Linked DNA regions of Desulfatibacillum aliphaticivorans DSM 15576. The protein of the gene in region 1 binds, or shares a complex with, the protein of each later gene. Links are inferred from orthologs where the notes say so. Each region holds a gene or a part of one and is shown on either strand. Other genes may lie near its edges. The genes, in order: dnaB and dnaG.

Evidence for each region.
Region 2: the proteins of dnaB (region 1) and dnaG are in contact, whole or in part, in a crystal structure (PDB 2R6A), measured with the Geobacillus stearothermophilus proteins. The link is inferred for Desulfatibacillum aliphaticivorans DSM 15576 from one-to-one orthologs. Residues at the interface, in WP_033016901.1 of Geobacillus stearothermophilus: Ser13, Glu15, Ala16, Gln18, Glu91, Leu92, Asp94, Ala95, Val96, Pro97, Thr98, Ala99, Ala100, Asn101, Tyr104, Tyr105, Ile108; in WP_049624496.1 of Geobacillus stearothermophilus: Lys456, Leu457, Leu458, Pro459, Ala460, Asn463, Ala464, Leu467, Leu535, Leu536, Ile537, Ala538, Gln544, Glu545, Asp548, Tyr549, His552.

The regions. Positions count from the first base shown.
Region 1 is NZ_AUCT01000025.1:65,597-68,808, reverse strand. The notes cover bases 166-3,060. They hold dnaB (replicative DNA helicase), read left to right. Parts: upstream 166-872; coding sequence 873-2,249; downstream 2,250-3,060. Other genes in these bases: queA (tRNA preQ1(34) S-adenosylmethionine ribosyltransferase-isomerase QueA), read left to right, coding at 2,281-3,060; rplI (50S ribosomal protein L9), read left to right, coding at 166-584. Outside these bases: G491_RS0120265 (DUF2232 domain-containing protein), read left to right, coding at 1-157; more of rplI, read left to right, coding at 138-165; more of queA, read left to right, coding at 3,061-3,212. UniProt on the Escherichia coli protein: The main replicative DNA helicase, it participates in initiation and elongation during chromosome replication. Travels ahead of the DNA replisome, separating dsDNA into templates for DNA synthesis.
Region 2 is NZ_AUCT01000008.1:89,093-92,288, reverse strand. Bases 318-3,196 are described here. They hold dnaG (DNA primase), read left to right. Parts: upstream 318-796; coding sequence 797-2,596; downstream 2,597-3,196. Other genes in these bases: rpoD (RNA polymerase sigma factor RpoD), read left to right, coding at 2,614-3,196; hisA (1-(5-phosphoribosyl)-5-[(5-phosphoribosylamino)methylideneamino]imidazole-4-carboxamide isomerase), read left to right, coding at 318-450. Also shown: more of hisA, read left to right, coding at 1-317. UniProt on the Escherichia coli protein: RNA polymerase that catalyzes the synthesis of short RNA molecules used as primers for DNA polymerase during DNA replication.

The DNA.
Region 1 (3,212 bases):
TCAGCAGGTTCTCATCATCTGCGTGGTCTATGTCATTGCATGGCCCATCGCCATGCTCATGCTGGCGGGTCTGGGATTATTCGACCTGTGGGCTGATTACAGAAAGCTCCAGAAAAAAGGTTTTGCGGAGGACGACAATGAAGGTGATATTAACTGAAAACATAGATTCCCTGGGTCTCATCGGCTCCGAAGTGGCGGTGGCTGACGGATACGCCAGGAATTACCTGCTTCCCAAGAAAAAGGCTGTGCTCGCTACGGAAGCCAACCGTAAGGTGGTGGAACTCAAGCGCGTCAAGTGGGAAGCCAAAATAGCCAAAGAAAAAGCCCTGGCCGAAGAAATGGCCAAACGCATTGAGGGCGTCAAAGTCACCCTCAAGGCCAAGGTCAGTGAAGAAGACAGGCTTTACGGCTCCATTAAAGTCAAGGACATCCAGGATGCTCTGGCGGAAAAAGGCGTTGAAGTGGAAAAGAGCATGATTCTGCTCGCAGAGTCCATCAAGACCCTGGGAACCTTTGAAGTGCCCGTTCGCGTGTTCGCCGGCGTCAAACCGGAAATTATCGTGGAAGTGGTTCCCGAAGACTAAGAGCCCTGCCTTTAGTCCTTTTTTGACTGGATTGCATCATATCAGCGGTGCGCCCGGACTTCCGTCTGGACGCACCGCTGTTTGTTTCCAAGGCCGCTCCCTGCTGCATGGCGTTATTGACGGAAAACAGATTGTCCAATGGATTGTTTTTTGCTACCATCGCCTAATCCGCTTCAGGCGAAAAATTCAATTAATTTCCGCTTGTTTTTACTTATATCCTAAGTGATAACAGTATGTTATTAAGGATAGGCTCGCTCAAAATACAATTTTGCCTTTAGGAGACCGCCGTTGGCAGCCAAAAACAAGGACCAATCCCTGACCAAACTCCCCCCTCATAATATCGAGGCGGAGGAATCCATACTCAGCGCCATTCTGCTGGATAATCAGGCCTTGCTGGAAGTGCAGGAAATCCTTAGCCCCGGCGACTTCTATCGGGACGCCCACGCTAAAATTTATTCAACCATGCTCAGGCTGTTCAGCCAGAGCGAGCCTGTGGATTTGGTGACCATCGCCAACAAGCTCCAGGAGCAGAAGGAAATGGAAGCCGTAGGCGGGGCCGCCTTTCTGTCCAGGCTGGTCAACTCCGTGCCCATGGCCGCCAACTCGGTGTATTACGCCAATATCGTGCGGGATAAATCCTTGCTGCGCAGGCTTATTTCCAGTGCGTCGGATATCGCCACCAAGGCCTATGAGGACAAAGGCAACGTGCGCGAGGTGGTGGATTTCGCCGAAAGCTCCATTTTCGCCGTGGCTGAGGAAAAAGGCGGCACGTCCATGAGTCAGTTGGGCGGCCTGATCAACTCGGCCCTGGAATCCATCGCCAAAAGAGCGGAAAACCGGGCCCTGATCACCGGCGTGGACACCGGCTTCTCCCGCTTGAACACCTTTACGGCCGGATTTCAGCCTTCGGACCTTATTATTCTGGCGGCGCGCCCCGGCATGGGCAAAACGGCCTTCGCCCTGAACATCGCCCGCAACGCGGCGGTGATCGGCGGAGCTCCGACCCTGGTGTTCTCCTTGGAAATGTCGTCCGACCAGCTTTGCCGGCGTCTTTTATGCGCCGAAGCCCGCGTCAACTCCGCCAACCTGCGTTCCGGATTTTTCGCCCAGGACGATCATTCCAAGCTGGTTTCCGCGGCCCATCAATTGTACGAAGCCCCGATTTTTATTGACGACTCCCCGGTGCTCACCGCCATGGACGTTCGGGCCAAGGCGAGGCGTTTGAAAAAGGACAAAGGCCTTGGATTCGTGGTTATCGATTACGTGCAGCTCATGAAAGGCCCGCCCGAGGCGGAACGCCGCGACCTGGAAATTTCCGAAATTTCCCGATCCCTCAAGGCCTTGGCCAAAGAGTTGGAAATCCCGGTTCTGGCCCTGTCCCAGCTTAACCGCAAGGTGGAGGAGCGGAGCGACAAACGCCCCCAGATCGCCGACCTTCGCGAGTCCGGCGCCCTGGAGCAGGACGCGGACATGATTATGTTCATCTACCGGGAGGCGGCGTACAGCCAGGAGGAGGGCGGCTCCAACAGCGGCGAGGCGGAAATCAAAATCGCCAAGCAGCGCAGCGGGCCCACGGGCAAGTTCACCCTGTATTTCAACGCCGACTACACCCGGTTCGATAACCTCAGCGCCGATGCAGGCGCCCCGGCCCAGAACGGCCAATAACGTCCCTGGCGCGCCCGACTTGAAGAAAACAATGACCGAACCGACCCAAGATTTTTATTCCCTGGCATCCTACGATTACGAGCTGCCCGAAGAGTTGATCGCCCAGGCGCCCGCTGAAAAACGCGACGCTTCGCGCCTTCTCAAGCTGGACAAGAACACCGGCCAGACCGCCCACCTGCAATTCGCCCAGGCGGCGGACCTGCTTCAGCCCGGAGACCTGATGGTGGTGAACGACACCAAGGTGACGCCCGTTCGCCTCTTTGGCAAAAAAGAGACCGGCGGCAAGGTGGAGGCGCTCATCATAGATTACCGCCCTGTGGCCCAGGCCGGCCCGGGAGAGCCCTTTGCCTGCGAATGCCTGGTCAAGGCCTCCAAACGCCCCAAGCCAGGATCCCGGCTGCTATTTGACAAGGGCCTGAAAGCCAAAGTCCTGAAGGCGGAAGACCGGATTTGCCTATTGGAATTCACGTGTCCCACGGAGCCGGGAGCGGTGCTGGACGACATCGCGGCCATCCCCCTTCCTCCCTATATTCGCAGGGACGGGGACGCGCCCCCTTGCAACGACCGGGAGCGGTATCAGACCACCTACGCCCGCCATAAGGGCGCCGTGGCAGCCCCAACCGCCGGGCTGCATTTTACGCCCGAACTGCTGGATTTCATCCAGGCCAAAGGCGTGGAATTCGTCCGCATCACCCTGCATGTGGGGTATGGAACCTTTATGCCCGTGCGCGTGGACGACGTGCGAAAGCATAAAATGCATTCCGAATTCTACGAAATCAGCCCTGAAGCAGCCCAGGCCATCAATCATGCCAAGGATCAGGGCCGCAGGGTCGTGGCCGTGGGCACTACTTCCGTCCGCACCCTGGAATACTCTTCAAAAAAAGAGGGCAGGGTGGTTGCGGGCTCCGGCATGTGCGATTTGTTCATCATGCCGGGCTTCCGTTTCAACATCGTGGACGCTTT
Region 2 (3,196 bases), on another replicon or contig:
ATCGGCACCGAGGCTATTCGCAATCCCGAGATGGTCAAGAACGCCTGCAAGCGCTTTCCCGGCAAAATCATCGTGGGCATTGACGCCAAGGAAGGCATGGTGGCCGTGGAAGGCTGGACGGAAACCACTTCCGTCAGGGCCGTGGACCTGGCCCGCTCCTTTGAGGACGCCGGCGTGGCGGCCATCAATTTTACGGACATCCATCGGGACGGCATGCAAACCGGCCCCAACATAGAGCAGACCCGGGCTTTCGCCCAGGCCATATCCATACCCGTTGTGGCTTCCGGCGGCGTTTCCACCATCAAGGACATCAAGGCGGTGAAAACCCTGGCTAAAGACGGCGTGGTGGGCGTCATTACGGGACGCGCCTTATACGTGGGAACCCTTGATCTGGCCGAAGCCGTATCCGCGGCCATGGAAGGCGTCGACCCGGATTACAACCCTTTTTGATCCAAACCTGGGCCTCGATCAACCGATCAAGGCCCTTTTTAAAACAAGAAAAAAAATTTTCTTGACAAGCGGTCAGGCTGTCACTAACTTCTGATGGTTGATGATCGTGTTTTGTGGCGTCAGGCTTTTTGCCAGGGGGGCTAAAAGTTTTTTGATTACCGCCGCACAAAATAAGCTGGCTCGCCAAGGGGCCAATTCCCGGATGGGCTCACGTCTTCACCGGATGCTACAGCTACTGTTGCGTCCTGAGACGCGGGCCTTGCGTATTTTATAGCCCCTGGCTCTTTTTTGTTCGCCGCCGGACGTGTTATGCGACCGGCCCTGGTTCCTTTTGAAAGGATGTATTTTGGCTCGTTTTTCTCCGGACGACCAGATCTCCCATGTGAGAAACTCCGTCAATATAGTAGACGTGATTTCGGATTACATGGTTCTGAAGAAAGCCGGTAATAACTTTGTGGGCCTATGTCCTTTTCACGCCGAAAAAACCCCTTCCTTTTCCGTTAACCCGGATCGCCAGTTCTTCCACTGTTTTGGATGCGGCGAAGGAGGGGACGTCTTCGATTTTGTCATGCGCCAGAACAATCTCACATTCCCCGAAGCCCTGGCCTCTTTGGCCGCCCGCGCGGGAATTGAGCTCGCCCCCCGAAAAATGACGCCGCAGCAGCAAAAAATCGTGGCCGAAAGGGACGCCCTTTATGCGGCTAACGACTTTGCCCGGGACTTTTTCGTAAAAAGCCTCAACGCCCCCCAGGCGTCCCAGGCAAGGGAATACCTGAAAAAAAGGGAAATGCCCCAGGAAACGCTCAAAACCTTTATGCTGGGCTTCGCCCCGGATGAATGGCGGGCCCTCTCCGGTTTCCTGCAAGGGAAAGGGGTTCCTTCGCACAGGGCCGAAAAAGCCGGTTTGCTGGTGCAAAAGGAAGGCGGCGGAAACGTCTACGACCGATTCCGCAACCGCATTATTTTCCCCATACACGATATTAGCGGAAGAATTGCAGGCTTTGGGGGCCGGGTGATGGATGACGCCCTTCCCAAATACCTCAATTCTCCCCAAACGCCCATTTATGATAAAAAACGGATGCTTTACGGCCTGTATCAGGCGCGCCAGGAGTGCCGGAAAACCGGAGTCGCCTTCATGGTGGAAGGCTATTTTGACGTTCTGGCCCTATACGCCCACGGCATTCGGAATGCAGTGGCCACCTGCGGCACAGCCCTTTCCCCGGACCACGTCCGCATAATAAAAGGGTACGCCAAAAAAGTGGTGCTGGTCTTTGACTCGGATACGGCGGGAATCAATGCAGCCCGGAAAAGCCTGCCTCTTTTTGAGGCCGAAAAGGTGCAGGCCAAGGTGCTTGTCCTGCCTGCAGGGCACGATCCTGATTCCTTTGTTCGCGATTTTGGCGCTAAAGATTTTTTGGAAGCTGCCGAAAATAGCCAGGATATGATTCCATTTCTTATGGAATCGGCTATAGCCAGGCACGGACTCTCCATTGAAGGCAAGGCCAATGTCGTGGCGGAGATCAAGGAGCAGGTCGCGGCCGTCTCGGACGGCGTAACCCGTTCCCTGTACATTAAGCAAATCGCCGAAAAGCTGGGCGTGGACGAGGCGGCAGTGCTTGACGCGGTAAGGGACGCCGCAAAAACCCGACCCAAAAGACTGCCGGGAACCGTCCATGAGGAACAAGCCAAACCCGCCGAACCGGCTCCGGACAGGATGGAAACGGCCATTTTGCAAATGATGGTCCGCTGCCCGGAATGCGCCCCGAAAGTGGCGGAGAAGCGTTTGATCAAGTATTTCTCCTCCAATCGGGTGCGGGCCTTGGGCCTGCGCATCCTGGAGTTCATCCAGGCGGGAGGGGATCCCGAAGGCGCAGGCATCATGAACCTGGCCGTGGAACAGGACGACCGGAGCCTGCTGGCGCGGATTTTGGCCCATGACGACCCCCTGGAGCTCCCGGGGTGTATGGCGATCATAGACCAGTTTGAGCAAAGCATCACCCGAAGGAACCATGCTGAATTGGACCGCAGGATTCAGCAAGCCCAGACGGAAGGCCATCACGACCTGGCCCTTCGTTTATTGGTTGAAAAGAACGAGTTGTTAAAGGCGTTACAGGTCCGGAACCTCAAGGTCGGGGCCAAATATTAGCAAAGGAGCGATACTCCATGGCAAAGGCAAAAGGGAAGGCAAAGTCCGAAGAAATCAAGCAAGCGCAAGCCGGACTACAGGAGCTTATCTCCAAAGGCAAAAAGCAGGGATATTTAACCTATGATGAGTTAAACGAAGCCCTCCCCGAAGATATGGTGTCCTCCGATCAAATAGACGACACCCTTATGATGTTCGATGAGATGGACATCGAAATCCTGGACGGTAAAAAAATCACGGTCAGCGACTCCTCTAAAATGGACGATGACTCCAAGGACCAGGATTCCGAACCGGAAGTCCCCAAGCCCGACCTTCTGGATGCGGGAGGGTCTTCCGACCCGGTCAAGCTGTATCTTCGTGAAATGGGAATGGTTTCCCTCCTGTCGCGGGACGGGGAAATAGAGATCGCCAAAAAAATCGAAGAAGGGGAGCAGGAAGTCCTGAAAGCCCTTCTGGAAACCACCATCGGCGTGGAGCATTTGATAGACCTCAGGACCGAAATGGCCGAGGGCGAGGTTCGCCTTAAGGATGTGCTTAGGGACGTGGATGAAGGCGAGAATTTTGTGGATGAGTCCACCCAGATGGCGCGCATCTCGGAGATTC